Regions from separate parts of the Rhizobium sp. Root1204 genome, predicted to be linked through region 2. Evidence: predicted binding sites of a transcription regulator. Region 2 holds the regulator's gene; each other region holds the start of a gene.
What was found. Region 2 encodes PhoB, which activates phosphate uptake and scavenging genes when phosphate is short. Its sites were predicted from a motif close to TGTCATNNANCTGTCAT; they were not measured.

Region 1 (7,751 bases), on a different contig from region 2:
TTGCCTTGGTCCTGAGCGTCCGTTCGGTGACGATGGCAAAGATACGTGCCGCCTCCTGGTAGAGCTCATTCTGCACCGCGCCGCTGATGACGTTGTCGAGCGCGTCGATGTCGCCATAGATGCGCTTCAGGTCGTAGCCGTCACGTGTCAGAACTGCGGCCTTGACCACGTCTGCCGGCATGAAGCCCGTCTGGTCGATCAGTGTGCTGACAAAAGCCGGCCCGCCGCGATTGATGACGTCGTTGGCGAGAACCGTGGCAATGATCTCGCGGCGCAGCCGGTGTTCATTGATGTCATTGGCATGCGCCTTGTGCATTTTCGCCGGGAAGTAATCACGTAGTGTTGTCGCGAGATAGTCGTCGTCCGGCAGTTCACTGGCGACGACTTCGTCGAACAGCACGATCTTGGCATAGGACACAAGTACGCCAATTTCAGCGCGTGTCAGGGCCTTGCCGCTTTGGTAGCGCTCGCTCAGGGCCAGATCGTTCGGCAGCACCTCCACTTTGCGGTTGAGATGGCCGTCGGCTTCCAGCCGGGTCATGAGCCGGGCAAGAGCCGTCCGGTTGCCGGCACCCAGCATTTCCGTCAGCGAGATCGCCAGAGACTGTTCGTAGTTGTTGCGCAGCACCAGTGCCGCCACTTCGTCAGTCATCGAAGCGAGCAGCGTGTTGCGCTTGGCGCGTGTCAACCGCTCGTCGCGCATGGCAGAGGCGAGCGCGATTTTGATGTTCACTTCCACGTCGGACGAATTGACGCCGGCGGAGTTGTCGATGGCGTCGGAATTGCAGCGCCCGCCCTTGAGGCCAAAGCCGATGCGGCCGCGCTGGGTAACACCCAGATTGGCGCCCTCGCCGATCACCTTGGCGCCGACATCGTCAGCGGTGATGCGGATAGGGTCGTTGGCGCGGTCGCCGACATCAGCGTCGGTTTCGGTCGCGCCGCGCACATAGGTGCCGATGCCGCCGAACCAGAGCAGATCGACCTGGCTTTTCAGGATCGCCGTCATGATTTCGAACGGTGTCGCCTGGCTTTTCTCGATGCCGATCGCTGCCATCGCCTGTGGCGTCAGCGTTACCGACTTTTCCGTGCGCGGAATGATCATCGCGCCGTCCGAAAGCGTCGAGCGGTCATAGTCCTGCCAGCTCGAGCGCGGCAGGTTGAACATGCGCTTGCGCTCGGCAAAGGATCTTTCGATATCCGGATCAGGATCGATGATGATGTCGCGATGGTCGAAGGCGGCGATCAGGCGGATTTTCTCCGACAGAAGCATGCCGTTGCCAAACACGTCGCCCGACATGTCGCCGACACCGGCGACACTGAACGGCGTCGTCTGGATATCGATGTTCATCTCGCGGAAATGCCGCTTGACGGTTTCCCAGGCGCCGCGCGCGGTGATGCCCATCTTCTTGTGGTCGTAGCCGGCAGAACCGCCGGAGGCGAAGGCGTCGTCCAGCCAGAAGCCGGCTTCCTGCGCGAGGCCGTTGGCCGTGTCGGAGAAGGTTGCCGTGCCCTTGTCGGCGGCAACGACGAAATAGGGGTCGTCACCATCCAGCCGCAGCGTATCGGCCGGTGCCACGATGTCCTGGCCGACAATGTTGTCGGTGATCGACAGCATGGTGCGGATATAGGTCTTGTAGGCCTCGGTGCCGGCCTTGAAGATCTCGTCGCGGGTGCCGCCGGCGGGCAGTTGCTTCGGATAGAAGCCACCCTTGGCGCCGACCGGCACGATGACGGCGTTCTTGACCTGCTGCGCCTTGACCAGGCCAAGCACTTCGGTGCGATAATCCTGCGAACGGTCCGACCAGCGCAATCCGCCACGGGCCACCTTGCCGAAGCGCAGGTGAACACCTTCGACCTGGGTGCCATAGACGAAGATTTCGCGGAAAGGCCGCGGCTCCGGCAGGCCATCGAGGATCTTCGGATCGAGCTTGAAAGCCAGCATCACCTTCGGATTACCGTCGGCGTCGCGCTGGAAATAGTTGGTACGCAGCGTCGCCTCGATGGCGTTGACGTAGCGGCGCAGGATCTGGTCTTCGTCCAAGCTCGGAACGGCGTTCAGGGCCTCCTCGATCGCTGCTTTCAGCGCTGTCGTACGCTTCGTTTTCGGCTTATCTTCCAGCGTGGGGTCCATGCGGGTGACGAAAAGCTTGAAGATATTTGTAGCGATGGCCGGATATTTGTTCAGCGTATCGGCGAGGTAACCCTGCGAATAGGTGATGCCGGTCTGGCGCAGATAGCGCGCATAGGCGCGCAGCACCGTGACTTCGCGGGCACTCAGGCCGGAAAGCAGGATCAGCCGGTTGAAGCTGTCATCCTCGATGACGCCGTTCCAGGCGGAAAGATAGGCTTCCTCCAGCATCGGGCCGGTCTTGTCGAGATTGAGCAGGTGCCCATCGCGATGGATCAATTCCATATCGTGCAGAACAACGAGGCGATCACCGCCCTTGGCGCAGGAGACGATAATGTCATGGGTCTGTTCGCTGATGACCCGGAAGCCGAGATTTTCCAGCAATGGAACGCGGTGCGAGAGCGAGACCGGTTCGCCGGCATGGAAAATCTTCAGTTCAAGCGATTCTGGGCCCTTGCCACGCTTCTGGTAGAAGGCGATGCGGATCGGGTCATCCAGGGAGCATGCAGCGATATCGGCGAGGTCGCTATGGGCTTCGGCTGGCGTAAAGGCTGCCTGATAGGCGGCGTTGACGGAGATCGACACCCCGTCATGACGGGCCAGCAAATTGAACCGGTCGATCCAGCGGGTGACGATATCGCGAACCGCGTCTTCAAGCTTTGCCTGCGCCACGCGCGGCGTCTTGCCGCCGGAACGGCCGATGATGAAATGCACGCGGGCAAGGCCGCCTTCCGGGAAAGCCGGGTAATAGGCGGAGACGCGGCCGTCATAGATGGTTTTCAGATAGAGCCCGATCTTTTCACGGACATCCGAATCATACTGTTCGCGTGGAACATAGACGATAACGGAAACGAAACGATCGAAATGGTCGATACGCGGCAGAACCCGGGTTCGTGGCCGGTCGGCCAGTTCGTTGATCTGTTCGCAGAAACTGGCCAGCAGGCTGACGTCGATCTGGAACAGGTCGTCGCGCGGATAGGATTCGAGCGTATTGGTCAGCATCTTACCGGAATGGCTCTGCGGATCGAAGCCGAAATGATCGACGATCTTCTCGACTTTGAAGCGCAAGAGCGGAATGTCTGCGGCAGGCCTCGTGTAGGCGCTGGACGTGAACAGGCCAACGATGCGCAGTTCGCCGGTGACATTGCCGGCCTCGTCGAAACGCTTGACCCCGATATAGTCCATATAGGCGCGGCGGTGGACGACCGATTTGACATTGGCCTTGGTGATAATGAGGAAATCCGGGCCGTTGAGGAAGGCCAGGATTTCCGGGGTCGTCAGCACGGCATCCTTACCCTGGCGCAGTACGCGCACATCGGGATTGGAGAGAATCCCGAGGCCCCGGCCCTCGCCGCGTTCCACCACGGCATCGTCGCCCTTGCCGGAATAGGTATACTCGCGCATGCCGAGGAAGGTGAAATTGTTGCCGCGTAGCCAGCGCAGGAAAGCCAGCGCCTCATCGCGGTCGCCCTTCTTGCGGCTTGGTGCGTGGTTTTCCAGTTCGTTCATGGCCTGGTCGAGCAGCGCCGTCATCGGGGTCCAGTCGCCGACTGCCTGATGAACCTGGGATAGCACGTTGGCAATCCGCTCCTTCAGGTCTTCGGCCTCGGTGCCGGTCAGGCGGGTCATATGAATCTGGATATGGCTGATCCGTGTAGCCGGATCGCTCTTCTCTTCCGGATCGAAGATCTTAGCTGGCTTCCCGGCCTCAAGAACCAGAATGGGATGCACGGCAAGAAGAATGTCGCGATGGGTGCTGGTCACCTCACCCATGATCGAGTCGTAGAGGAATGGCATGTTGCGATCGGTCACGGAGAGAACCGAAACGTCGTCGCCATTGGGGGCAATGCCCTCGATGGTCTCCACGCTGATCACCGGACGGTCGCTTTCCTTGCGGTTGATCGCCGTCAGCGCGTGGGCGGCGGTCAGCGCCAGCATCTCCGGCGTATAGGCATCCAGATCATCATGGCTGGCGCGGCGAAACAGGATTTCCGGAGCGAGCATTTTTAGCCCCAGGACCTTGCCGGCTTCACTGACTGCTTCGAAATGACGGTCTTTTTTCGGATTGTATTTGGTGCCCATGACGTAACTCCCCGCAATCACCATTTTGGCCGAACCTACCAGAAGAATTGCCCATAGCGATTGTTTTTGTGGCCATTTTTCGGTCAGATTGATCCAAATCGGAATGGCTTTATGAAATTTTCGGCAAGTTCTCGCCGATTTTCGAATTCAATCGGTTGTATTCGCATATTTCATTGTCCTCATGGACGAGGCCGAAATGAGCCTTCCGATCTTTTGGCAGCCGCAGTTGACAGCGGCATGACTGTCGGGCGATCTGGACAGGTCGAAACAGCGGAAAATCAGAAATGTCCGAGCCTGCCCCCGGCGCCGTCATCGTCATTTCCAGCCATGTGATTCGCGGATCCGTTGGCAATCGCGCAGCCGTCTTTGCGCTTGAGACGCTGGGCTATCCGGTCTGGGCTGTGCCGACGGTTATCCTGCCCTGGCATCCCGGCCATGGTCCGTCGACGCGGGTGACGGTGGGTGCCGAGGATTTCGACCGGTTGATCGACGATCTGATCCGCGCGCCGTGGACGGGCGAAGTCCGCGCGGTCCTGTCCGGCTATCTCGCTGGAGCCCACCAGGCAGAGGGCGTTGCCCGCCTCGTTGAAGCCTTGCGCGTGAAGAACCCTGATTTGTTCTATGCCTGCGATCCGGTGATGGGCGATGCGGGCGGGCTTTATGTCCCGGAGGCGACGGCCATTGCGATGCGCGACCGTTTGCTGCCGCTTGCCTCGCTTGCCACGCCGAACCGGTTCGAGCTTTCCTGGCTTTGTGGCGTGGAACTTGAAACAAATGCTGCAATTCTCGAGGCGGCCCTTTCGCTCGGGCCGTCGCGCATGCTCGTCACCTCGGCCATCCCGATGATGCAGGGGGGCACCGGCAATCTCTACCTGTCCGGCAATCATGCGCTGCTGGCCGAACACCGGCTGATCGACAATCCGCCGAACGGGACCGGCGACCTCCTGGCGGCTTTGTTTGTTGCCCGGCTTCTGGAAGGGTTGAACGAGGAGCGGGCGCTGCAATTGGCGACCGCGAGCGTTTTCGAGATCATTGCCCGCACTGGCAAGCGCGGTGCCGATGAACTAACGCTGGAGCGGGATGCCGCCAGTCTGGCGACGCCGATGGCCATGGTTCAGATGCGGCGATTGCTGCATCCCGGGCAGAAACGGCGCTCTTGATATCGTTCGGCCGATCTACCTCTTGCCAGCACATGCCTTGAGCGAATAAACCGTTTCCACCCAAAGCAAACGATACGGAGAGTTTCACGGATATCACCGGCGGCGTGGGCTGCCGTAAATTTGCCTGTGTGCGGCGCACAAAGATGATATGTCGCGGGCTGTCGGCATGAGCATTTGTAAATGTCCACTAACTCAAAGAGCGGAGTGATCGAACATGCAGCGTTTCCCGAGCCAGTTGCTGAAGGGCTATAACAACTTCATGAGCGGCCGCTTCAGCGAGCAGCAACAGAGATACAAGGCCCTGGCGGAAACTGGTCAGCAACCGAAAACGCTTGTCATTGCCTGTTGTGACAGCCGTGCGGCGCCGGAAACCATTTTCGATAGTGGCCCGGGTGAACTGTTCGTCGTTCGAAACGTCGCCAATCTGATGCCGCCCTATGAGCCGGATGGTCACTATCACTCGACATCGGCGGCGCTGGAATTTGCGGTACAGGTTCTGAAGGTCAGCGATATCGTCGTGATGGGCCATGGCCGTTGCGGTGGCATCAAGGCTGCGCTCGATGTCAATGCCGAGCCGCTCTCGCCGGGGGATTTCATCGGCCGCTGGATGCACCTTCTGAAGCCGGCTGCGGAACAGATCCAGAGCAACGAGGTGATGACCGCCGGTGAGCGCCAGAGGGCGCTGGAACGCGTGTCCATCCGCAACTCCATTGCCAATCTGCGGACTTTCCCGTGCGTTCAAATCCTCGAACAGCGCGGCAAACTGCAGCTTCACGGTGCCTGGTTCGATATTTCGACCGGTGAGCTTTGGGTTATGGACGCCAAGAGCGGTGATTTCGGCCGGCCGGGAATGTGAACCTCCGCGCGGCGGGCACACATGGCCGTCAGACATCTGCGATGCCGGCAATCTGCGCCTGATCCCGCGTTGCCGCTCGACGTCAAATAAAAATCCGCAGCCTGGTTTCCCGGGCTGCGGATTTTTTTATTCCTAAAACTGCGTTGCGGATCAGCGGCCGTCGATTTCGGCGCCGATGATGGCGATTGCCTGCTGATAGACACTGGCGGCGTTCCAGCCCTGGATCGCACCGAAATTGGGCTGGCCGGGCTGATAGCCGGCGCCGGCGCTCCAGCCGTGGCCGCGCAGGAAGTTGGCGGTCGAGGCAAGTGCGTCCGCCTTGGAGCGGACCATGTCGATATGGCCGTTGCCGTCACCATCGACGCCGTATTTCAGCACATTGGCCGGCAGGAACTGCGTCTGGCCAATTTCGCCATGCGCTGCACCGCGGGCGTCGGGGCTGAGGTCGCCGCGCTGCACGAGGGTTAGCGCCGCATAGAGTTGGTTGGTGAAAAAGTCGGAACGGCGGCAGTCAAACGACAGTGTCGCGACGGCCGAGAGCGTGTGTTCCTTGCCCAGGAAGCCGCCGAAACCGGTTTCCATGCCCCAGATCGCGATGATCGGGCCGGCTGGTACACCGTAGCGGTTTTCGATGGAGTTGAAGAGGGCGGCGTTCTGCGCCTTCATCTTCTTGCCGCGCGAGATGATCGTCTGGCCGCCACGCTTCTGCATGAACTGGTCGAGCGACAACTTGAAGCTCTTCTGGCCGCGGTCGGCGCGGATCGTCGCCTTGTTGTAGGTGACGTTGGCAAAGGCCTTGTTCAGCACCGCCGGGCTGATGCCACGTCCTGCGGCTTCGCCCTTGAAGTTCTCGACCCAGGCATCAAAGCCTGCCGATGTGTTGCTGCATTGCGCAGCCGATGCCATCGACGGCAGAATTGCCGCCGCGACCATCGCCGTGAAACCTGCCAGTACGCACTTTGCCTTGCGCATGAAATACCCCGTATTGCCTGAATCCAAATTTGTGTCCGCAAAATGCCAGTCTTTGCGGTTTCTGTCACGACGTTGGTACAGTATCGGGAGGGCGTGTTTCACGTGAATCCTCCTTTTGACTATGAAAAAACGTCGCAGTTGCCTTTTTACAAAGAAGCCCCGCATCCCGTTTAACGGATCATGCGAGGCTTTCACCCATTCGTGATGATAAAACCGAAAGGTTGGTATCATCACGAATGGGTATAATTGGTTAAAACTTTATAATTTCTGATCAGGCAGCCTGTTTCTTCGCCTTGATCAGGCCGCGATTGACGAGAAGCTCGGCAATCTGGATGGCGTTCAAGGCGGCGCCCTTGCGCAGGTTGTCGGAAACAACCCACATGTTCAGGCCGTTCTCTACTGTCGCGTCTTCGCGGATACGCGAAATATAGGTGGCGTCTTCGCCGGCCGATTCATAAGGCGTGATGTAGCCGCCGTTCTCGTGCTTGTCGATGACGATGCAGCCCGGCGCCTCGCGCAGGATATCGCGGGCCTGATCGGCGCTGATCTCGTT
Region 2 (7,751 bases):
CAATCCCGCCAAGTTGATGACGGCGAATTATCCGCTGCTGGTGCGTGACGCGCTGGTAAAGGCCCTCGGCATCGATCCCGCCAACAAGCCGCTCGTCAAGCAGGCGACGGACATGGTTTCGGCCAGTGCCCGCACACAGTTGCGCGATCTCGTCGTTGCCAATCCGGCGATCATCGGTACCACCGCCACTGTTTCGCTTCTGGCGGAAGGCAATATCGATAGCGCCAACAAGGGCCAGATCGACCTGACCGTTGCTGAAGCCAACCGCAAGGTGAAGGATCAGCAGATCGAATGGATGAAGAAGCTGTCCGAAACCGGCGCAATGGCCAAGCAGTTCAATACCGGGCTGTTCACCTATGGTGCATCGAGCCGTCCTGAGGCGTCGGGTATCGGCGTCGCCGCCCTCGGCTCGCTCTACATGATGCTGATCGTCCTTGTGCTTGCCCTTCCGATCGGCGTCGCGGCGTCGATCTATCTCGAAGAGTTCGCGCCGAAGAACCGGCTCACCGATCTGATCGAGGTCAACATCAACAACCTCGCGGCGGTGCCGTCTATCGTCTACGGTCTGCTCGGCCTGTCGATCTTCATCAACTTCGCCGGCATGCCCCGTTCGGCTGCCGTCGTTGGTGGCCTGGTGCTGACGCTGATGACGCTGCCGACGATCATCATCGCCACCCGAGCAGCTCTGAAGGCGGTTCCTCCGTCGATCCGCTCGGCAGCCTTGGGTCTCGGTGCTTCCAAGATGCAGACCATCTTCCATCACGTCCTGCCGCTCGCCATGCCGGGCGTCCTGACCGGTACGATCATCGGCCTGGCACATGCGCTCGGCGAAACCGCGCCGCTGCTCCTGATCGGCATGGTGGCCTTCGTTGTCGACTATCCGGGCTCGCCGATGGACCCGTCCACTGCTCTGCCGGTCCAGATCTACATGTGGGCCAACGAAGCCGAACGTGCATTTGTCGAACGGACTTCGGGTGCGATCATGATCCTCTTGATCTTCCTCGTCGTCATGAACCTTGGCGCAATCCTGTTGCGGCGTCGCTTTGAGCGTCGCTGGTAGTGAGGTAAGAACATGAACATGATGTCAGAAGCAGCAGTTGAAAAGGCGCTGGACCAGAAAATGAACACTGTTCCCTTCAAGATGATCGGAAAGGACGTTTCGGTTTATTACGGCGAGAAGCGCGCGCTTTTCGATGTAAACCTCAACGTTCGCGAAAACACCGTCACCGCGCTGATCGGCCCGTCGGGCTGCGGCAAGTCGACGTTCCTGCGCACGCTCAACCGCATGAACGACACGATCGACAGCTGCCGCGTCACCGGGAAGATCACCCTTGATGACGGCGATATCTACGACCCGAGCATCGACGTCGTCGAACTCCGCGCCCGCGTCGGCATGGTGTTCCAGAAGCCGAACCCGTTCCCGAAGTCGATCTACGAGAACGTCACCTACGGTCCGAAGATCCATGGCCTCGCCCGCACCAAAGCGGACCTCGATCAGATCGTCGAGACGAGCCTTCAGAAGGCCGGCCTCTGGAATGAAGTGAAGGACCGCTTGCATGAATCCGGCACCGGCCTCTCCGGTGGTCAGCAGCAGCGCCTGTGCATTGCCCGCGCCGTTGCGGTCAGCCCGGAAGTCATCCTAATGGACGAGCCGTGCTCGGCCCTGGACCCGATCGCGACCGCCAAGGTCGAGGAACTGATCCACGAGCTGCGGACAAACTACACGATCGTCATTGTCACACACTCGATGCAGCAGGCAGCCCGCGTGTCGCAGCGGACCGCGATGTTCCACCTCGGCAATCTCGTCGAGGAAAACGACACCGACAAGATGTTCACCAACCCGGATGACCAACGGACCCAGGATTACATCATGGGCCGCTTCGGCTGAGGACTGAGCTTGCCACCCTGTCATGAGGGCAGGGTGGTGGTCTTCCAACCCGGATTGTGATCGCAAGGAAAAACAATCATGTCTACGCACATTGCTTCCGTCTACGACGAAGATCTGAAGTACCTGACCCGGCGCATCTCCGAGATGGGCGGTCTGGCCGAACAGATGGTGGCCGAATCCGTACGCGCCTTGGTCAATTCCGACCTGGCGCTTGCCCAGAAGGTCATTTCCGACGACGCCATTCTCGACGAGGCCGAACGCCAGATCGGCGAAAAGGCCATTGTCACCATCGCCAAGCGCCAGCCGATGGCTGCCGACCTGCGCGAAATCATGGGATCGATCCGCATTGCCGCCGATCTTGAACGGGTCGGTGACCTTGGCAAGAACAACGCCAAGCGCGTCATCGCGGTCGCGAGCGCCAGCCTGCCGCGCCAACTGGCCCGTGGTCTGGAGCATCTGGCCGAGCTTGCGCTCGTTCAGCTCAAGGAAGTGCTCGATGTCTATGCCTCCCGCTCGCCGGAAAAGGCCAATAGCATCCGCGAACGCGACAACGAGATCGACGCGATCTACACGTCGCTGTTCCGCGAACTCCTGACCTACATGATGGAAGACCCGCGTAACATCACGCCGTGCACGCATCTTCTGTTCTGCGCCAAGAACATCGAGCGCATCGGCGACCATGCCACCAATATCGCCGAAACAATCTACTACATGGCGACCGGCGCGCAGCCGGCTGGCGAACGTCCAAAGGACGACACAGCCAATACGGTCGGTGCGATCGGCAACTGATCGCCTGAGAAAGTAAGTAAATTCTTACGCAATGATCGCGCGAGCGGCCGCTGGAGCCGCTCGGCACGCCTCCGGCCATCCGGCCGGACGCCAAGGAGCAGAACTGAATGTTGCCAAGAATTGCCGTTGTTGAAGACGAAGAGGCGCTGAGCGTCCTCCTCCGATACAATCTCGAGGCCGAAGGGTTCGAAGTCGACACCATCAACCGTGGCGACGAGGCGGAAATGCGCCTGCAGGAACGTCTGCCCGATCTCCTGATCCTCGATTGGATGTTGCCGGGTGTTTCCGGGATCGAACTGTGCCGCCGGCTGCGCCAGCGTCCGGAAACCGAACGGCTACCGATCATCATGCTGACAGCGCGTGGCGAAGAGAGTGAGCGTGTTCGCGGTCTGGCTACGGGCGCCGACGATTACGTCGTCAAGCCGTTCTCGACGCCGGAACTGATGGCGCGGGTGAAGGCGATGTTGCGCCGCGCCAAGCCGGAAGTGCTGTCGACGCTGCTGAAGTGCGGCGATATCGAACTCGACCGCGAAACCCACCGTGTCCACCGCAAGACGCGCGAGGTCCGTCTCGGGCCGACGGAGTTCCGTCTCTTGGAATTCTTCATGGCATCGCCGGGCCGGGTCTTTTCGCGTTCACAGCTGCTGGATGGCGTCTGGGGCCACGATATCTATGTCGATGAACGCACCGTCGACGTCCATGTCGGCCGCCTGCGCAAAGCATTGAACTTTTCCAATATGCAGGACGTGATCCGTACAGTGCGCGGCGCGGGCTATTCCCTGGAAAGCTGAAATCGTACAGGAAAGAACCGTCAGGCGTTGCCGAGCGGTTCTCCAATCTCGATGGCGTGACCATCCGGATCGTAGAAGCGGAAAACCCTCTGGCCCCAAGCCTGCGTCTCGATGGGGTGGATGAGGTTTACAAGGCTGCCGATGCGCCCGAAAAGCGCATCCAGATCATCATGTTCGAAATAGAGCAGGATATTTTGACGGCCGTACGGCCCGGAAACGTCTGACGGCTGTCCCCAGACCGTCGTTTCGAGGGATTTGCCATCATGGATGGCAAATCCCGTTTCAAATAAGACGAAATTGCCGAAATCACGGCTGACTGCCAATCCCAGCATCTCGCTATAGAAGATTTTCGAGATGCTGATATCCCGTACAAACGGGATGGGATTGACAAAACGCACGGCCGATCCGGCCTTAGCGTGCCCGGCGGCGCTCGCCGGACGGCTGGTAGGCCAGCTTGGCGTGGAAGGTGCAGTACGGCGAAGTGTCCGGGGAATCGTTGCCGCAGAAGTGAAACTCGTCCTTCATCGGATCGCCGATCGGCCACTTGCAGGTACGGTCGGTCAGCTCGGTCAGGACCAGACGGCGAGACATCGGAATAACAACGTTGTTGCCAGCCGGTGCTGTCTCCAGATTCTCGATCGCGTCGATTTCCACCTCTTCCTTCATGACGGTCGCACCGGTGGTGCGGGTCACTGTGCGGGTGGCGGTGATGCGCGATGCGGTATAGTTCGGTGCGCGTGGTGCGGCGGAAGGTGCCGGGCGCTTGACGCGGGCCGTTGCCGTGCTGCCACCAGCCTTTGCGCGGCCGGGCAGGCAGAGACGGTGAACCTTGCCGATGACGGCATTACGGCTGACGCCGCCGAGCTGTGCTGCGATCTGGCTCGCGCTCAAGCCTTCGGCCCACAATTTCTTGAGTTTTTCGACCCGCTCGTCAGTCCAGTTCATGGTCTTGTCTCCATTCCCAGCGTTGGTGATGGTCGAATCCTCCACCGAGCCCTGGGTGTAACCCGAGGCTGAAACGCGATAACACTTTTGGTGACTAGGTCCGCCGCATGCGTTCTAGTAATTATTTCTTAACGTAGAGCCCGTGGGACTCCCTGACAAGAGTCCGGAGAATCCCACCGAATCGATTTCCGAGTTTTCCCCAACTTGCTTGCGATGCGTGGCATTTTTGCAAGGGTATCCGGCTAAAAAATTTGCGGCCGCTGTATATCCGCGAATTGCTGGAAATCATGGGCTTTTGTTGACATCGCATTGCGAAGTGAAGATAGTGCCATTGCCGCCGAAAGGCGGCATTTTGATTTTTTATGGGCTGGTCACAGCCTTGTTGACGGCGCCGTTTATACAATGGCCGTGATGGTTTGAGGAGACATGCGCCATGGCCGATGCCACGCCGCTTTATGACACATATGCACGCGCACCCTTGCGGTTTGAGCGCGGCGAAGGCGTCTGGCTGATTGCTGAGGACGGCACCCGTTATCTCGATTTCGCCGCCGGTGTGGCGGTCAATTCGCTCGGTCATGCACATCCGCATCTTGTATCGGCATTGAAGGAGCAGGCGGACAAGGTCTGGCACCTGTCAAATCTCTATGAAGTCCCCGGCCAGGAAAGCCTCAGCCGCCGCCTGACGGAAGCGACGTTCGCCGACAAGGTGTTCTTCACCAATTCCGGTGCAGAAGCGCTCGAATGCGCGATCAAGACGGCGCGGCGCTATCATTTCGCCAAGGGTCAGCCTGAAAAATTCCACATCATTACCTTTGAAGGCGCGTTCCACGGCCGCACACTGGCGACCATCGCTGCCGGTGGGCAGGCGAAGTACCTGGAAGGCTTCGGCCCCAAGGCGCCGGGTTTCTATCAGGTGCCGTTTGGCGACATGGGCGCCCTGAAGGCTGCCATCAGCGAAGAGACTGCCGCGATCCTGATCGAGCCGATCCAGGGTGAGGGTGGTATCCGCACCGTTTCGAAGGAATTCCTGCAGGAACTGCGTGCGCTCTGTGACGAGTATGGCCTGCTGCTCATCCTCGATGAGGTCCAGTCCGGTGTCGGCCGCACTGGCAAGCTTTTTGCCTATGAATGGGCGGGCGTAACGCCGGATATCATGGCGGTTGCCAAGGGTATCGGCGGTGGCTTCCCGCTCGGCGCCTGCCTTGCCACGGCAGAGGCAGCCTCCGGCATGGTCGCGGGCACCCACGGCTCGACCTATGGCGGCAATCCGCTGGCCATGGCTGTCGGCAATGCCGTGATGGATGTCATCATGGCCGATGATTTTCTCCAGCACGTCCGCGATGTCTCGCTGGTCTTCCGCCAGGGGCTTGCTTCACTTGCCGATCGTTTCCCCGAGATTATTGAGGAAATCCGTGGCGAGGGCCTGATGCTCGGCATCAAGGCCAAGGTGCCGTCTGCCGATCTCCTGAAGGCCATCCGTGCCGAACGGCTGCTGGCGGTACCAGCGGGCGAAAACGTTATCCGCCTGCTGCCGCCACTGGTGACGACGGCCGAGGAAGCCCGTGAAGGCCTGGCGCGTCTCGAGCGCGCCGCCGAACAGCTGACAGCGGAGCGACGACAGGCATCGGCCTGAACGACGCTTCACTGACACGCTGAAAAACACAGGACTCTGAATAGAATGGCCGGTACCAGACACTTTCTCGATCTTTCTGCCATGACGACAACCGACTTGCGGTCGATCATCGAAGACGCCCGCGTGCGCAAGGCTGCCACCAAGGCCGGCACCGCTGAAAAGCCGCTGGCCGGCAAGATGCTGGCGATGATCTTCGAAAAGCCTTCGACGCGCACCCGCGTGTCCTTTGATGTCGGTATGCGCCAGCTTGGCGGCGAGACGTTGTTCCTGTCCGGCACCGAAATGCAGCTCGGTCGCGCCGAAACCATCGGCGATACCGCCAAGGTTCTTTCGCGCTATGTCGATGCGATCATGATCCGCACCACTGATCACAATCGGCTGCTGGAACTGGCCGAGCATGCCACCGTGCCGGTGATCAACGGACTGACGGATGCGACGCATCCCTGCCAGATCATGGCCGATATCATGACGTTCGAGGAGCATGCAGGCCCGGTAAAGGGCAAGACGATTGCCTGGACCGGCGACGGCAACAACGTGCTGCACTCCTTCATCGAAGGCTCGGCGCAGTTCGGCTACCGGATGAACATGGCTGTGCCGCTCGGTTCGGAGCCTGACGACAAGATCCTCAACTGGGCGCGCAACAATGGTGGCGATATAAAGCTCTATCATGATGCCGATCAGGCCGTGGATGGCGCCCATTGCGTGGTTACCGACACCTGGGTATCGATGAACCAGGAACACCGCGCCCGTGGCCACAACGTCTTCCAGCCCTTCCAGGTTAACGCCGCGCTGATGGCGAAGGCCGACAAGGATGCGCTGTTCATGCACTGCCTGCCTGCCCATCGTGGCGAGGAGGTGACGGATGATGTGATCGATGGCAAGCAGTCGGTGGTGTTCGATGAAGCCGAGAACCGCCTGCACGCGCAAAAATCCGTCCTTGCCTGGTGCCTTGGCGCGCTCTAGCGGTCTGGCCCGGCATATTGAAAACCGGGCAGCGGCACACGATCTATGCATCAAGCTGATGACCGGCAGGTGGCGTGTCCGCCTTCGCCGGTCGTTCGTATTCAAAAGCAACCATCCATCCGCGCCGCCGTCCTGATTGGAGGCGGCAGAGCGACGGCCGTTTTTTCAGGAGCGATCTGGACAAAACCGGCCTGCCCAGGATCAATAGAAGCATCGAACAGCGTCCCGGCCTTCACGGCGGGCAGACGTTCGAGGGCTAGGAGTTAGAGCGATGACGGAAGCAAACGTGGGCCTTGGCCAGTTCGATTACGCCGGTGACGATCATGTCGTGCCGTTTCAGGTGGAAGGCCTTGATGTGCGCGGCCGCGCCGTCCAGCTCGGCCCGATGCTGGACGCGATCCTCGAGCGCCACAATTATCCGCTGCCGGTCGCCCGTCTCGTCGCTGAAACCGTCGTTCTAACGGTACTTCTCGGTACGTCATTGAAGTTCGAAGGCAAGCTGATCATCCAGACCAAGAGCAATGGTCCGGTCGATCTGGTCGTCGCCGATTTCGCGACGCCGGACCGGGTACGCGCCTATGCCCGCTACGATGAAGAGGCTCTGAAGATTGCTGAAGAGAACGGCCTGACCCAGCCTCAGCATCTGCTGGGCGAGGGCGTTCTTGCGTTCACCATCGATCAGGGTGCGCATATGCAGCGCTATCAGGGCATCGTGCCGCTCGACGGAGCCTCGCTGGAGGAA
Region 3 (7,751 bases), on a different contig from region 2:
GGTGGGCGCGGCGACGGTTCGCTTGTTCGCCACGGTGGCGACAAGGGGCAGGTGACGGCGGTCTTCGATGTCGGCATGGGACATCCGGCCCGGCTTCTCGTTCGCGAAAACGGTATCGACGATGACGGCGACCTGATTTTCCGCCGGGTGCAATCGGCCGATGGCCGCACCAAGGCCTATGTCAACGATCAGCCGGTTTCGGTGCAGTTGATGCGCCAGGCAGGCCAGTTGCTGGTCGAAATCCATGGCCAACATGACGACCGCGCCCTTGTCGACACTCACGCCCACCGCACCCTTCTTGATGCCTTCGGTGGTCTTGCCGAGGAAGCGCAGGCGGTGTCCGGGCTTTACCGCATCTGGAAGGATGCCGAGCGGACGTTGAAGAAGCACCGCGACAAGGTCGAGGCAGCTGCCCGCGAGGCCGATTATCTGCGCTCCGCCGTCGAAGAACTCGAAGCGCTGTCGCCACAGGATGGTGAAGAAGACGATCTTGCCGAGCGCCGTTCGCGGATGATGAAGGCCGAGCGCATCGCTGTCGACATCAATGAAGCGAGCGAGTTTCTCAACGGCAACGGTTCACCGGTTCCGCTGATTGCCTCTATGGTGCGCAGGCTGGAACGCAAAAGCCACGAAGCGCCAGGTCTTCTTGAAGAGACTGTCGAGCTTTTGGACGCAGCCCTCAACCAGCTTTCCGACGCCCAGATGGCCGTTGAGGCGGCGCTGCGCAAGACCGAATACGATCCGAAGGAACTGGAGCGTGTCGAGGAGCGGCTGTTTGCGCTGCGCGCCGCAGCCCGCAAATATTCCGTACCGGTGACGTCGTTGCCGGCGCTGGCCGTGCGGATGATCTCCGATCTTGCTGATCTGGATGCCGGCGAAGAAAAGCTGAAGCAGCTGGAAGCTCAACTTGGCCTGACCAAGGGTGCCTTTGACGCGGCAGCCGTGGCTCTGTCGGCCAAGCGTCGCAACACGGCGACGGCACTGTCCGACGCCGTCATGGCAGAGCTTCCCGCGTTGAAGCTCGAGCGTGCCCGGTTCATGGTGGAAGTGACCTCCGATCCCGATGTTGCCGCCGCCGAAGGGATCGATGTGGTCGAGTTCCACGTTCAGACCAACCCTGGCACGCGGCCCGGCCCGATCATGAAGGTAGCATCCGGCGGCGAGCTGTCGCGCTTTCTGCTGGCGCTCAAAGTGGCGCTCGCGGATCGGGGCTCCGCGCCGACGCTCGTTTTTGATGAAATCGACACCGGGGTTGGCGGTGCGGTGGCGGATGCCATCGGCCAGCGGCTCAAGCGGTTGTCGAAAACCGTCCAGGTGCTTTCGGTCACCCACGCGCCGCAGGTGGCAGCGCGGGCCGCAACGCATCTCTTGATTTCCAAGGGGCCTTCGGCGGAAAAGTCCGAAACGATTGCCACCCGTGTGGCCCGCATGGACGACAAGGCCCGTACCGAAGAGATCGCCCGCATGCTGGCGGGGGCCTCGGTGACGGATGAGGCAAGGGCGGCTGCGGCGAGTTTGTTGGCTGGGAATGGGTAGTTCTACCCTCCGGTGAAGGATAGGGAGCATCTTCCCATTCCCCCAAAATTCTCTAAAACGACTCTCAAATCAGGAGTCCCAGCATGTCGACCTTATCCATTGCCGTTGAAGATTTGACGCTTGAAGATGCGGTAACAGAGTTGGAACGGCTGGCGGCCGAACTGGCGCGACACGATGCGCTCTATCACGGCAAGGATGCGCCGGAGATTTCGGACGCGGACTATGACGCGCTGAAGCGGCGCAACGAGGAGATCGAGGCGCATTTTCCGGAGCTGGTGCGGGCCGACAGCCCGTCGCGCAAGGTCGGCGCGGGACCCTCCGGCATTTTTCAGCAGATCACTCATGCGCGGCCGATGCTGTCGCTCGACAACGTGTTTTCCGACGTGGATGTGCAGGACTTCATCGGCAGCGTATACCGGTTCCTCGGGCTTTTGCCGGATAATTCGATCGCTTTCACTGCAGAGCCGAAGATTGACGGCCTGTCGATGTCGCTGCGATACGAAAACGGCAGGCTGGTCAGTGCTGCGACACGCGGCGACGGCACGACCGGTGAGAACGTCACAGCCAATATCCGCACCATCATGGAAATCCCGCAGACCCTGCCGGCCGGTGCGCCTGCAATCGTTGAGGTTCGCGGTGAAGTCTATATGGGCAAGAGCGACTTTCTGGCGCTGAACGCGCAGATGGTTGCCGAGGGCAAGCAGACCTATGTCAACCCGCGCAACACGGCCGCCGGCTCGTTGCGTCAGCTTGATCCGACCATTACCGCCAGCCGCAAGCTGAAATTCTTCGCCTATGCCTGGGGCGAAATTTCGGAGATGCCAGCCGATACCCAGTTCGGCATGGTCGAGGTGTTCAAGCGCTGGGGGTTCCCGGTCAATCCTCTGATGCAGCGTTTGTCGTCGATCGATGCGATTCTTGCGCATTACAATGACATCGGTCTCAAGCGCCCCGACCTCGACTATGATATCGACGGTGTCGTCTACAAGGTCGACCGGCTGGACCTGCAGCAGCGGCTGGGCTTTCGCTCGCGTTCGCCGCGCTGGGCAACCGCACACAAGTTTCCGGCCGAGCAGGCATTTACGACAGTCGAGAATATCGACATCCAGGTGGGGCGTACCGGTGCGCTGACGCCGGTGGCGCGGCTGACGCCGGTCACGGTCGGCGGTGTCGTCGTCACCAATGCGACGCTGCACAATGCCGATTATATCGAAGGCATCGGCAATGGTGGTGAGCGTATTCGGGAAGAGGACCACGATATCCGCATCGGCGATACCGTGATTGTCCAGCGGGCAGGGGATGTCATCCCGCAGGTGCTCGATGTGGTGATGGAAAAGCGCGTAGCAGCGGCGGAGCGCTATCAGTTTCCGAAAGTTTGCCCGGTTTGCGGCAGTCACGCCGTGCGCGAGAGAAACGAGAAGACCGGCAAACTCGATTCCGTCACGCGCTGCACCGGCGGCTTCGTCTGCCGGGCCCAGGCGGTCGAGCACTTGAAGCACTTCGTTTCGCGCAATGCCTTCGACATCGAAGGGTTGGGATCGAAGCAGATCGACTTCTTCTTCGAGGCCGAGGACCCGGCATTGTCGATCAAGACCGCGCCGGACATCTTCACGCTGGAGAAACGGCAGAATGGCTCGACCCTGACCAAGCTCGAAAATATCGACGGGTTCGGCAAGGTCAGCGTCCGCAAACTTTATGATGCTATCAATGACCGGCGCCAGGTGGCGTTGCACCGGCTGATCTACGCGCTCGGTATTCGCCATGTCGGCGAAACCACGGCAAAGCTTTTGGCGCGTTCCTACGGCAGTTACACAGCCTTCGCTGACGCGATGAAGGCGGCCAGCGATATCACCTCGGAGGCGTGGAGCGACTTGAATACGATCGACGGCATCGGTGATGTCGTTGCGCGGGCCATCGTTGAATTCTACAAGGAGCCGCGCAACATGGATGTCGTGTCGCGCCTGCTTGATGAGGTGACGCCGCAGGATGCGGAGGCACCGGTGGCAAGTTCCAGCCCGGTTGCGGGCAAGACTGTCGTGTTCACCGGATCGCTGGAGAAGATGACCCGCGACGAAGCCAAGGCCATGGCCGAGCGGTTGGGAGCCAAGGTTGCGGGCTCCGTGTCGAAGAAGACCGATCTTCTGGTCGCAGGCCCCGGCGCCGGCTCAAAACTGGAAAAAGCCCGCGAACTCGGCGTCGAAACCACCGATGAGGATGGCTGGTTCGTCCTAATCGGTGGGTAATCGCCCTTCCGTTGCCTTAAAATGCTTTCCTCGATCCCCTGTCTTCTCTATGAGGGCTGCCAGATTATGACAGTTTCGTGACAACGCGAAGATAGGTGGATGAACAATGCTGGGTTGGTTTCGCAAGCTGATGCCGCGCGAGGACAAGTTCTTCGAGCTTTTCGAGGCGCATTCGCGCACGGTCGTTGGCGCGGCCGAGGCGATGAAAGCTCTGCTTGCCGGCGAGGGTGATCTTGATGCCCATTGCGACCGGATCATCGCCCTGGAAGACCAGGCTGACGCGATCACCCGTGACGTCCTGCTTGCGGTCCGGCTGAGTTTCATCACACCGTTCGATCGCGGTGACATCAAGGACCTGATCCAGTCGATGGACGATGCCATCGACATGATGCACAAGACGGTGAAGACCATCCGGCTGTTCGAGCAGAAGACTTTTGATCCCGGCATGCGCGAAATGGGCGTTCTGATCATCGATTCTGCCCGGCTGGTTGCCGAAGCCATTCCGCTGCTCGACCGCATCGGCGCCAACGTACCGCGGCTGACCGCCATTGCCGAGGAAGTGACCCGGCTTGAGGGGCGTTCCGATCAGCTGCATGACGAGGGCCTCAAGGACCTGTTCCGCCGCCACGGCACCTCCAACCCGATGGCCTATATCATCGGTAGCGAAATCTATGGCGAGTTGGAAAAGGTCGTCGACCGTTTCGAGGACGTCGTCAATGAAATCAGCGGCATCGTGATCGAGAACGTCTGATGGACGCGACCCTCGCCTTGCCGTTGCTTATCGCCCTGATCGGCGTTGCGCTGTTCTTCGATTTTCTCAACGGCCTGCATGACGCCGCCAATTCGATCGCCACGATCGTCTCGACGCGGGTTCTGCGGCCGCAATATGCCGTCATGTGGGCGGCGTTCTTCAACTTTATCGCCTTCTTGTTCTTCGGCCTGCATGTTGCCGAGACGCTCGGAACCGGTATCATCGATCCGTCCATCGTCACGCCGCAGGTGATCTTTGCCGCCTTGATGGGGGCGATCATCTGGAACATCGTCACCTGGATTTTCGGCATTCCCTCCAGTTCGTCTCATGCGCTGGTGGGCGGGCTGGTTGGTGCGGGCCTTGCCAAGACCGGGGGCGACGCGATCGTTCTGACCGGCCTTCTGAAAACCGTCGGTGCCATCTTCATGTCGCCGATGATCGGCTTCATGCTGGCGCTGCTGCTTGTGCTGATCGTGTCCTGGGTTTGCCTGCGCCAGACGCCGTTTGCCGTCGATCGCAGCTTTCGCGGCCTGCAGTTCATTTCCGCCTCGCTCTACTCGCTCGGCCACGGCGGCAACGATGCGCAGAAGACCATGGGCATCATCGCGGTGCTGCTGTTCAGCCAAGGCTATCTCGGCGACACGTTCTTCGTGCCGTTCTGGGTGGTCATCACCTGCCAGTCGGCCATGGCGCTCGGCACACTGTTCGGCGGGTGGCGGATCGTCCACACGATGGGCTCGAAGATCACCAAGCTCAATCCGATGCAGGGGTTTTGCGCGGAAACCGGCGGGGCGATCACCCTGTTTGCCGCGACATGGCTGGGTATTCCGGTCTCGACCACGCATACGATTACCGGCGCCATCATTGGTGTCGGTGCGGCACGACGCGTCTCGGCAGTGCGCTGGGGGCTGGCGGGCAACATTCTGATCGCCTGGATCATCACGTTGCCAGCGGCAGCGCTGATCTCCGCGCTGTTCTATTTCGCGGTGGGGCTGCTCTAGTCGGCGAGGCGATTGACCATAGCCGTCGAAAGGCGGCTATGGCTTCCCGATCGCAAATTCGGCGCGACACCCGCCGCCAAATAGTATCCTATGGGGCAGGCGGTCAAAGAACTGCCGGTGTCAACCAGAACCCGAGGAACACGCAAGCGATGAAACTGGCCACTCTGAAAGACAGTACCCGCGACGGCAAACTCGTCGTCGTTTCCAAGGATCTGACCCGCTGCTCGGAAGTCGGCCATATCGCCCGCACCCTTCAAGCCGCGATCGATGACTGGGCGCACGCCGGACCCCGGCTGGCGCGGGTTGCCATTGGCCTCGAGACCGGCGCGCAGCCCACCATGCGGTTTCATGAACACGACGCTGCTTCACCGTTGCCGCGCGCGTTTTTCTGGGCTGGCGGCTCCGGTGGTTTTACCGGCCCGCGCGATCCCGTCACGATCAGGGAGGGGGCTTCGAAACTGTCCACGACCGCTCAACTCGCCGTCATTGTCGATGACGTGGGTGTGCAGGCGGATGCCGAGGCGGCAAAGCAGGCTGTTCTTCTCATCCTGCTCGCCAACGATGTTTCGGCTGATGGTGCCGGTGCTGTTTCGTCGTTTTCGCCGGTGGCAGTTACGCCGGACGAACTGGACGAAAGCGCGGATCTTTCCTTGCTTGTTCGTCTCAACGGCAAGCCGGTCGAGGGTGGCAAAGGCAGCGTGAAGGACAGTGCCACCGCTGTGGCAGCGGCTGCAGGTAAGCGGCCGCTGATCGCGGGTAGCATTGTTGCAACCGGCTCCTGCCTCGTCACCTCGGCCCTGTCTTTGGGCGACGTCGTTCGCGTCGAGATGAACGACCGTACGGGGCATTCTATTTTCGGTGCGATCGAGCAGACGGTCGAAACCCGCAGCAAATGAAGGGGCGGGCTCCGGGGCAACCGGAGCCTGTTTCTCTTCGTGACAATTCCTGCCTTCAATTCTTGAATTGTCTTTTTGCACTGCACACGTTAGGAAAGCCGCGCCGGGTTTCATGCGGATGCTCGCAGCGAAAACCGGCAAGGCCAGCCGCCGTGAACAAGGTGGCATGCTTGCGGATTGGAGGATCCCGAGATGGAAACAATCACAACCATTGCCGATCTGCGCGCCCGCCTGAGCGGCCATCGCCGCGCCGGAAAAACCATCGGTCTCGTTCCGACCATGGGTTATCTGCATGTCGGCCACATGGAACTGGTCGCCCGCGCCCGCGCGGCAAACGACATCGTCGTCGTCAGTCTGTTCGTCAATCCGCTGCAGTTCGGCGCCAATGAAGACCTGACCAAATATCCGCGCGATCTTGCTCGTGATCAGGCGATGCTGGTTGAAGGCGTCGCTGACTTTCTCTTTGCACCCGGTGTGAGCGATATGTATCCGCGGCCAATGGAAACGGTCGTCGATGTGCCGACGCTTGGCAGCGAGCTGGAAGGCTCGGTTCGCCCCGGACATTTCGCTGGTGTCGCCACGGTCGTTACCAAGCTGTTCAATATCGTCCAGCCGGATCGTGCCTATTTCGGCGAGAAGGATTTCCAGCAGTTGCAGATCATCCGCCGCATGGTCGAGGACATGGCGCAGCCGGTCGAGGTGGTCGGCGTGCCGACGGTGCGCGAAGCCGATGGTCTCGCCTGCTCGTCGCGCAACGTCTACCTGACGCCGGCCGAACGGGCGGCTGCGGCAATCGTGCCGAAGGCGCTCGATGAGGCCGAACGGCTGATTGCCGGTGGCGTGATGGATGTGGCAGCACTTGAAAAGGCAGTAGGCGATTTCATCGCATCCGAGCCTTTGGCAAAGCCCGAGGTGGTCGCTCTGCGCGACCCCGAAACCCTTCATGAATTGACGGAAATCAGCGAGAAACCGGTTCTTCTGTTGCTTTTTATCCGCTTCGGGAGCACCAAGTTGCTCGATAACCGGGTTTTCAGCCCAAAAACCGCAAAATTTGCAAAGGTGGCATAAGCATGAGTGTACAGGCAGTAAAGCGGCGCCTGAGCCCCGGCAATATCGAAGCATTGAAGGGCGAGCGGCCGATCGTCAGCCTGACGGCCTATACGACGCCGATTGCGCGATTGCTGGATCCGCATGTGGACTTCATGCTGGTTGGCGATTCCCTCGGTATGGTTCTCTACGGTCTTGATTCGACCGTCAGCGTGACCCTTGATATGATGATCGCTCACGGCCAGGCCGTCATGCGTGGGTCCGAAAAGGCCTGCGT
Region 4 (7,751 bases), on a different contig from region 2:
GCGACGGAGAGCGAAAGTCCCCTTGCCTGCGCAAGGTCCTGCGAATGCGCCAGCCTGAGGGCCGCTGCCTCGTCGTCCTTCTTGAGCACGTTTTCGAAAACGCGGGCGCTGTCAGCGTCCAGTTGTGCCGCATGCGCCTGCCAGGCACGGTCGCGCTCCTGGCGCAGCGTCAAGGCGGCATCGTCGGCAGTAAAGCCGCCTGTCCGTGTCAATTCGTGAAGCTTGGCTTCATCGCCAGCCGTCAGCGCCGCCTCTTCGGCAATACGGTCGTCAAGCCGCTTCAGCTGTTCCGTCAGCGTTGCCCGCCGCTCCGTCCATTCGGCAAGGTCGGTTTCCTCGGGGACGGAAATGACCGTCAGGCTATCAGCGTCGAACGAAGCGGGCGACAGCGTTGCAAGCTTGTCAGCCAGGAGGTCTTCCAGCGCTGCGATCTGACGGTTGGCCGTCTGCTGCCGCAGCAGGCAATCATTCTGACGCAGAGTCCGTAACATGTCAGTCAAAGCAGCGGGTTCCCCGCCCTGCGAAGAGCCGCCGGACACAAGTGCCGCCTGAACCTTGAGCGCTTCCGCATTTTCCGCCTCGGAAAGCGTCTTTTCCCGCAGGGCAGCATCCAGCCGCTCGTTCAGCGCGGCATGCTTCTGTGCCAGATCTTGCAGCCGGCCGGCGATCGCGGCGGGCAGGATGAGTGCAGCGGCATCAGGCATGTCAGCCCGCTCGAGGCGACCGACACGGACAGCAATGTCGGCGGCGATCTTGGCACGCTCGTCAAGCCGATTCGGCATATCGCTGGCAGCCGTCCGGTGGCGGGCTTCCAGACCTGAATTTTCCAGATCGCGGATATCCCCAGCCAGCGCCAGCACCGCCTCATCCCGCTCGATGGCAATAACTTCAGCGGCTCTGCGGTCGATATCGGCGTCCAGCTGCACCAACCGGGCGTCGATTGTGGTTTCCTCACGCTGCAATTGCGGCAAAAGGGCATGCCAGGCGGCTGGTGGCTCCGGCAGGTCGGCGAAAGCAGCAAGCTCGGAACGCTGGCCGCGCAATCGGGCGAGAATCGGCAGCGCTTCGATGCGGTCGCGGGCGTGATCGAGAGACACGCGCAGTTCAGCCCGTGCCTTTGCGGAGGCATCATGCCGCTCGGCAGCTGCGTCGCGCACCTTGCGCAAAGCGGCAAATTCGCGGGCGTTGATATCGATGGCGGCTTTCTCGTCCTTCAGTGCCTCAAGCTCAGCTTTCAACTCCGCCAGCTTATGTTTCCGGCCCTGCGGCTTGTAGAAAGCATCCGCCTGAGCTTTCAACCCGGATAAGATGGCGCTGCTGTCCGGCAAGCCGGAGCTGGCCGAAAACAACAGGGCGCCAAGCTCCCCTTCACTTTTCAGGATACTTTCGCCGCCCTTTTCGATGCTGTCGTCATCGAGCGAAAACATCATCTGATAGGTCGCCCGGTCGATCGAACCCAGGGCCGCTGAAAACAGGTTGTCCGGCAGCGGCTGGTCGTCAGGCCCCAACAGAGAGTTCTGATTGCGCTTTACCCGCGAGACGGAATGCACCCTGCCCCCGGTCTCGATGACGCCGCCGACCCGCATGGTCGCATAGGGATGCAGAAAACCGTAGCCGCTCAGCCGCTCGATGCCGAACAGCAGATCGAGGAAAGCGGAAAACAGCGTTGATTTTCCCGCCTCGTTCGGGCCGTAGACGAGATGAAAATCTGCATGTCCGGGGCGTGCGTCGCCGAAATTCAGACTGCGGCCGGTGAATTTTCCATAGCGAAGCAGATCGAGACGGTTAAGACGCATCAGAGATCGGCCCCCGCATCACTGCCATGCAGATAGGCAAGCACATCATCACTGCCGGCAAGAGCGACAGTTTCGGCCAACCGCACGGCCGCCTTCTCGTCCCCGGCCAGGCTTTCGCGCAATTCGCGCGGCAACTGCAGCAACAGTTCATCGAGCACTGCGCTGGCTTCCTGGCGAAAGGCGTGGGACGTCAGTACGTCGGTGCGGATCAGGCTGGCCAGTTCCTCCACCGGGTCAGGGCCGGTCAAGGTCGTTTCTGCGTCCATGCCCCGGCAATCGATATCGACTTTCTCAATCCAGCACCCATTGAGACCGGCGCCAAGATTGGTGATTTCGGCCAAGAGGAAATCGGGATCACGCCTGAGCTTCCAGACCAGCGGCGTTGTACCGGTCAGTGAGATTCTGAGGATGAGATGGTCAGCATCGGCCCCGTTCCGGAGCGACGGCAGAGTTTCGCCTACCCTCTCCAGCATTTGCCGCCAGTCCTGTACGCCGGTCAGGTCGATCGCAACACGCTCGAATACCGCCTGTCCGATTGGATGCTCGCGGTACCCCAGTACACCATCATCACCGATGGTAACCAGTGTCACTGTCTTCGGCCCCGCCTCGTTGATGTCACGCCCCTGCGGCATGCCAGGCATGACGACCAACGGGTTCTCACAGTGAACCTGCCGCATGTGGACATGGCCGAGCGCCCAATAATCAAAACCGTGTCGCGCCAGTTCGGCCACGTTTGTCGGCGCATAGGGATCATGGCCCGGCGTACCGGCAAGGCTGGTGTGCAGCATGCCGATATTGACGGCATCGGCAACCGGCGGCTGGAAGGATGGCAAGAGGCTGTCAGGCGCATGCGGATTGGCAAAACTGATGCCGTGGATATGGACGCCACGGCCATCGCCGAGAGATTTGGCAAGCACCGGCTTTGCCCGGCCAGCGAACACATGCACATTGGACGGAAAGGTCAGCTCGCGGGTCATTGCCGACTGCGAATCGTGGTTGCCGCGAATGAGGAACACGCTGATCCCCGCCGCCTCCAACCGGCGCAGTTCGCTCGACAAATAGAGCGCCGTGTTCATCGATGTCTGGGATCCGTCGTAGAGATCGCCAGCGATCAGCAGGGCATCGACACTCTCTGCCAGGCACAGGTCTACGATCCTTGCAAGGGCGGTGCGGGTCGCACCGCGTACCAGTGCCGCAAGTTCCGGATTTTTCAACGCAAGACTGCGCAAGGGTGAATCGAGATGAAGATCGGCGGTATGGACAAAACGAAAGGGCATGGCGGACCATGGCCTGCCGTCCGGCCTTGCGTCAATGCCACACATGCCTCGCCGCAGGGTCTATTCAGCGCTTTCAACACAGCAACATTATTGGGGAAATGCGGGACCTTGGCGCAAGGGTCCCGAATTAGACTTGACTATAACGCTAACAATACCGTCATTTGACATGGCCCCTCACAATATCCATATGAAACATCATGAAATCCACATTCGAAGTCTCCGACAAGCTCTTTGAGCTTTACCATCGCGTTCACCGCCTCATCAACGAATCGATGACGGAGGAAGGCGTGTCGTTGGCGCGCAGCAAATTCCTGTTTTTCCTCAGCAAGCTTGGTCCCTGCCGGTCGACTGATATCGCCGGCGCGCTGAATTTTGCGCCGCGGACGGTGACGGAAGCCATCGACGGGTTGGAACGCGACAAGCTGGTGGTGCGCAAACCGGATCCGGAAGACCGCCGGGCAAAGATCGTGTCGATCACCGATGTCGGACGCGTCGTTCTGGAAGCCGCCGAACATCCGCGCAAGCAACTGATCGAGGAAATCTTCTCGGCGCTTGACGATCAGCAGCTCGACCAGATGCACGACATCGTCAGCCGGCTTGTGGTCAAGGCGGAAGAGATTCGCAAACGCAAGGAAACCGAAGAGGCTGGCAGCAAGGCCGCCGAATAAACGTCCCGCTCGCCACAGCCTTTTGCCTGCGAACAGACCAAATAGAAAAGGCCGGAGCATCATGCTCCGGCCTTTTCCGTTTCCAGGACTTAAGCGATTACATCGCGTTCATCGTACCGATCGAGAAGAACAGGGTTTCGCCCGAGGAATCATCGACACCGTCATTGTCGGTGACCACGAAACCGTTGCCGGCCGCATCGACGGTAAAGCCTTCGACCTTGTCGACGACGTAACCGTTGGTGGCCTTCAGGTCAGGGATGAAGTCGCGAACCTCTTCCTTCTTGACGACCGGCAGGTCGCCGCCGAGCTTGGCTGGCTTCAGATCTGCAAGAGCCACGCGGTACAGCTTCTTCAGCTTGGCAGCCTGGCCGATCAGGTTGTCGCGCTCGATGATATAGGCATAGTCGCCATGAGCCGTGATTTCGGACAGGCCGACCCAACCGCTTTCCGTCTTTTCGAGCGGGTAGCGCACAGCGCCCCATTCCTTCGACGAAGGCTTGTAGGAAACCAGCTTCACAAAACCCTTCTCGTCATCGCCCCATTCGCGCTGCACGGCCATCCACAGCGTCATGTCGTCGCCTTCACCGACGCTGGTGATGCCTTCGAAGCCAAAGCGCTTTTCGTGAGCGCGCAGTTCGGCAGGAATGGCGATTTCCTTATCGATCTCGCCCTTCGCCGTCACATGAATGATGGCATGCGAGTAGAGCTTGTCGGCATCGCCTTCGTTGGCCAGCCAATAGCCGCCTTCGCCATCGGGCGTCACACCTTCGCTATCGAGCTTCTGAGCTGCAGCACCGTTGCGGGTGATGCGCAGTGCATCGACGATCTTCGCCGGCTTGGCGGTCGCGTCGATCGTGAAGATGGTCGGCTGCGAAGCGTAGAAAGAATCGTTGACGGCAAGGAGCATGCCCGGCTTGTCCTTGACCGGTGCGAGGCCCGAAAGCGCGCCAAAACCGATCAGCTCTCCGTCCTTTTCGGTGGAGACGATCTGCGGATAGGCCGCCTCGCCTTCCGCGCGCTCATAAAGCATCACATGCGAGCGTGCGCCGCCGTCTTCGACGAGGTCAACTTCGTTGGCGGTCGCCAGAAGATTGCGGCCCGGGATGGCCACGGCACCTTCCGGGCTTACGCCGGACGGCAGAAGCTGGAGAAGTTCAGGCTCTGCGCCGGTGTCCTTGTAGACCCCGACGATGGAGGCGCGCTCTGCCAGAACGAAGAACAGGTTGTCGTCACCGAACTTGGCGACTTCCAAGCCCTCCGGCTCGACACCCTTCTTGTTGCGCTTGTCCGGGTAATGGCCGATCTTGGCGATCTCGCGCTCAAAGCCCGCGCCGTTCTCATAGAGAACCTTGCCGTCCTTGCTGAAAATGGTGAAGCCGCGCGCGCCACCCTTCCAGTCACCTTCATTGGCAACGACGAGGCGGTTGTCATCCAGCCACTTCACGGCGTCAGGCTCGCGGGCAACGTCCTTCATCTCGCCGGTGAACTTCAGCGCACCGTCCTTCTTGGTGTCGACACCTTCGAGGCTGACGGTTCCGGCGGAGAAGTGCGACTTCACCGTACCGGTCTTGCCGTCGATGATGACGACATAGTTGTTTTCCTGCAGCGTGAGGGCAACTTCGTCGAGGTTGTTGAAGGAAACGAATTCCGGTTCCGGATCTTCGCCAGCCACGTCGGCGAGACCGGTCAGCGTGACATGCTTGATCGAACCGCAATCGACCATGCCATCCTTGAGCGACAGGAGAACAAGATCACCGGCCGGCATCTGCGGCAGGTCGCCGTCATTGACCTCTTCATCGCGCTCGTTCTCGATGGCGATGGCAGCGATCGTCCTGTCCTTGTTCAGCGCGATCGAGTCCGGCTGACCACCGAGATCGCAGGTCGTGTCGATCTTTTTCGAAGCGAGGTCGACCTGGGCGATGAGGCCCGACGGCTTGACGAAGCTTTCGCGCGTGTTGACGGCGACAAGCGCCTTGCCCGAGGCAACCGCGACTGACGTCGGCTCGCCTTCGAAGGTGACAGAACCGGCTGCCTTCGGAGCCTTGGCGTCGGTGATGTCGATGATGCCGATCGCCTTGTTCGGGCTGTCGGAGTAAACAAGCGTATTGCCGTCTTCGGAAGCGGCGATGATTTCGGCCGAAGTCGGCGTCGCCTTGTCCTTGCCCTCAGGCAGGTTGTCGGCGACCGCGAAGGACGCGATACGGTTGAAGACCGGCTCGGCGAGAGCCACGGATGCCGTCGAGGCGGCCAGCGCTGCGGCGAGTGCCGCAGTCAACGAAAATCTCTTCATGATAAACCCCCTTGGTAAATCGGATACCGGGGGGTTTTGATCGCGCTCTGTAACAGGCGCATGACAGGATGAACAGATTAGACATTGGGCACGAACCGATGGCGAAACGCGTCCGCAAATGAAAAGAGGCCCAGGAAAAACCCGGGCCTCAAATCAACCTGCTATCGAACCGTTGGCGTTTTCACCACGGTGCTGCAGACGAAACATGAAACTTAGTTCACGGCGTCCTTGAGACCCTTGCCGGCCGAGAACTTCGGCACGTTGCGGGCAGGGATATCGACTTCTGCGCCGGTGGACGGGTTGCGACCCTTCGATGCTTCGCGGCGGCTGACCGAGAAGTTGCCGAAGCCAACGAGGCGAACGTCGCCGCCGTTCTTCAGTTCTGCCTGGATAACGTCGAAGATTGCATCAACTGCAGAAGATGCATCTGTCTTCGAGAGTCCGGCCTTCTCGGCAACTGCGGACACGAGCTCATTCTTGTTCATGTTTCCACCCCTTTCAATACTGGTTCGAAACGACTCAATTTTCAAGCCGAGGGAAGCATACGCGCGCCCCCCGCCTTGGCAAACCCAATCGCTCCGAATCCCATGGAATGCAAGGCTTTGCGCGGAGTTTTACATAAAAAAGACCGGCAAAAATGCCGGTCTTCCACTGTTTCTGCTCCAAATCAGTACGCAACCTGCGGCAGGCACTGCTTGAAGTTCAAGTCAAGCCCTTAGTGGGCAATCGACACGCCGGCGTCATCGGCCGGATCGGCCGTTGCAATCGGTGCCGCCTGCTTGGAAGGATCCCATTCGATCGCAACCGGAACCCGTACCAGCGCGTGGCTCAACACCTCGCCGATATGGGAGACCGGAATGATCTCCATGAGGTTCTTCACGTTGTCCGGAATATCCGCCAAATCCTTGGCGTTTTCTTCCGGGATCAGCACCTTCTTGATGCCGCCGCGAAGCGCTGCAAGCAGCTTTTCCTTCAGGCCGCCGATCGGCAGGACACGGCCGCGCAGGGTGATTTCACCCGTCATCGCCACGTCCTTGTTAACGGCAATCCCGGTCATGATCGACACGATCGCCGTTGCCATGGCCACACCGGCGGACGGACCGTCCTTCGGTGTAGCACCTTCCGGCACGTGCACATGGATGTCGCTCTTGTCGAACAATGGCGGCTCGATGCCGAAGTCGATCGCACGCGAGCGGACATAGGATGCCGCCGCCGAAATCGATTCCTTCATCACGTCGCGCAGGTTGCCGGTCACCGTCATGCGGCCCTTGCCGGGCATCATCACGCCTTCGATCGTCAGAAGCTCGCCGCCGACTTCCGTCCAGGCGAGACCGGTGACGACACCGACCTGATCGGTACGCTCGGCTTCGCCGTGACGATAGCGCGGAACACCGAGATAGTCGTTGATGTTCTCGGCAGTGACTTCGACCTTGCTGGTCTTGCCCTTGAGGATCTCGGTCACAGCCTTGCGGGCGAGCTTCATCAGCTCACGCTCCAGGCTGCGAACGCCAGCTTCGCGGGTATAGGTCTGGATCACCGCAGACAACGCACCATCCGTCACCGAGAATTCCTTCGGCTGCAGAGCGTGGTCGGCGATTGCCTTGGGCAACAGGTGCCGCTTGGCGATCTCCAGCTTTTCCTCTTCCGTGTAACCGGCAATCCGGATCACTTCCATGCGGTCCATCAGGGGCGCCGGAATGTTCAGCGTGTTCGCCGTGGT

Region 1: a site for PhoB is predicted at 4,437-4,453, ahead of ASC96_RS08105 (NAD-glutamate dehydrogenase). Genes of this name have one in related genera too.
Region 3: a site for PhoB is predicted at 3,846-3,862, ahead of ASC96_RS30235 (DUF47 family protein). Genes of this name have one in related genera too.
Region 4: a site for PhoB is predicted at 6,081-6,097, ahead of ASC96_RS06010 (esterase-like activity of phytase family protein). Genes of this name have one in related genera too.

What each region holds. Positions count from the first base shown of each region.
Region 1 covers NZ_LMCZ01000006.1:110,431-118,181, forward strand. The annotation lists gene ASC96_RS08105 (NAD-glutamate dehydrogenase) at 1-4,210, opposite strand, end outside; gene pdxY (pyridoxal kinase PdxY) at 4,495-5,370, shown strand; gene ASC96_RS08115 (carbonic anhydrase) at 5,585-6,226, shown strand; gene ASC96_RS08120 (lytic transglycosylase domain-containing protein) at 6,377-7,198, opposite strand; gene ASC96_RS08125 (aspartate-semialdehyde dehydrogenase) at 7,470-7,751, opposite strand, start outside.
Region 2 covers NZ_LMCZ01000001.1:295,809-303,559, reverse strand. The annotation lists gene pstA (phosphate ABC transporter permease PstA) at 1-1,060, shown strand, start outside; gene pstB (phosphate ABC transporter ATP-binding protein PstB) at 1,073-1,888, shown strand; gene phoU (phosphate signaling complex protein PhoU) at 1,964-2,677, shown strand; gene phoB (phosphate regulon transcriptional regulator PhoB) at 2,785-3,468, shown strand; gene ASC96_RS01430 (VOC family protein) at 3,489-3,866, opposite strand; gene ASC96_RS01425 (GcrA family cell cycle regulator) at 3,880-4,413, opposite strand; gene ASC96_RS01420 (aspartate aminotransferase family protein) at 4,847-6,046, shown strand; gene argF (ornithine carbamoyltransferase) at 6,092-7,009, shown strand; gene ASC96_RS01405 (Hsp33 family molecular chaperone) at 7,281-7,751, shown strand, end outside.
Region 3 covers NZ_LMCZ01000043.1:186,148-193,898, forward strand. The annotation lists gene recN (DNA repair protein RecN) at 1-1,536, shown strand, start outside; gene ligA (NAD-dependent DNA ligase LigA) at 1,620-3,779, shown strand; gene ASC96_RS30235 (DUF47 family protein) at 3,886-4,530, shown strand; gene ASC96_RS30240 (inorganic phosphate transporter) at 4,530-5,531, shown strand; gene ASC96_RS30245 (fumarylacetoacetate hydrolase family protein) at 5,681-6,427, shown strand; gene panC (pantoate--beta-alanine ligase) at 6,620-7,495, shown strand; gene panB (3-methyl-2-oxobutanoate hydroxymethyltransferase) at 7,498-7,751, shown strand, end outside.
Region 4 covers NZ_LMCZ01000004.1:88,472-96,222, forward strand. The annotation lists gene ASC96_RS05995 (AAA family ATPase) at 1-1,796, opposite strand, end outside; gene ASC96_RS06000 (exonuclease SbcCD subunit D) at 1,796-3,073, opposite strand; gene ASC96_RS06005 (MarR family winged helix-turn-helix transcriptional regulator) at 3,271-3,741, shown strand; gene ASC96_RS06010 (esterase-like activity of phytase family protein) at 3,839-6,031, opposite strand; gene hupB (DNA-binding protein HupB) at 6,244-6,516, opposite strand; gene lon (endopeptidase La) at 6,747-7,751, opposite strand, start outside.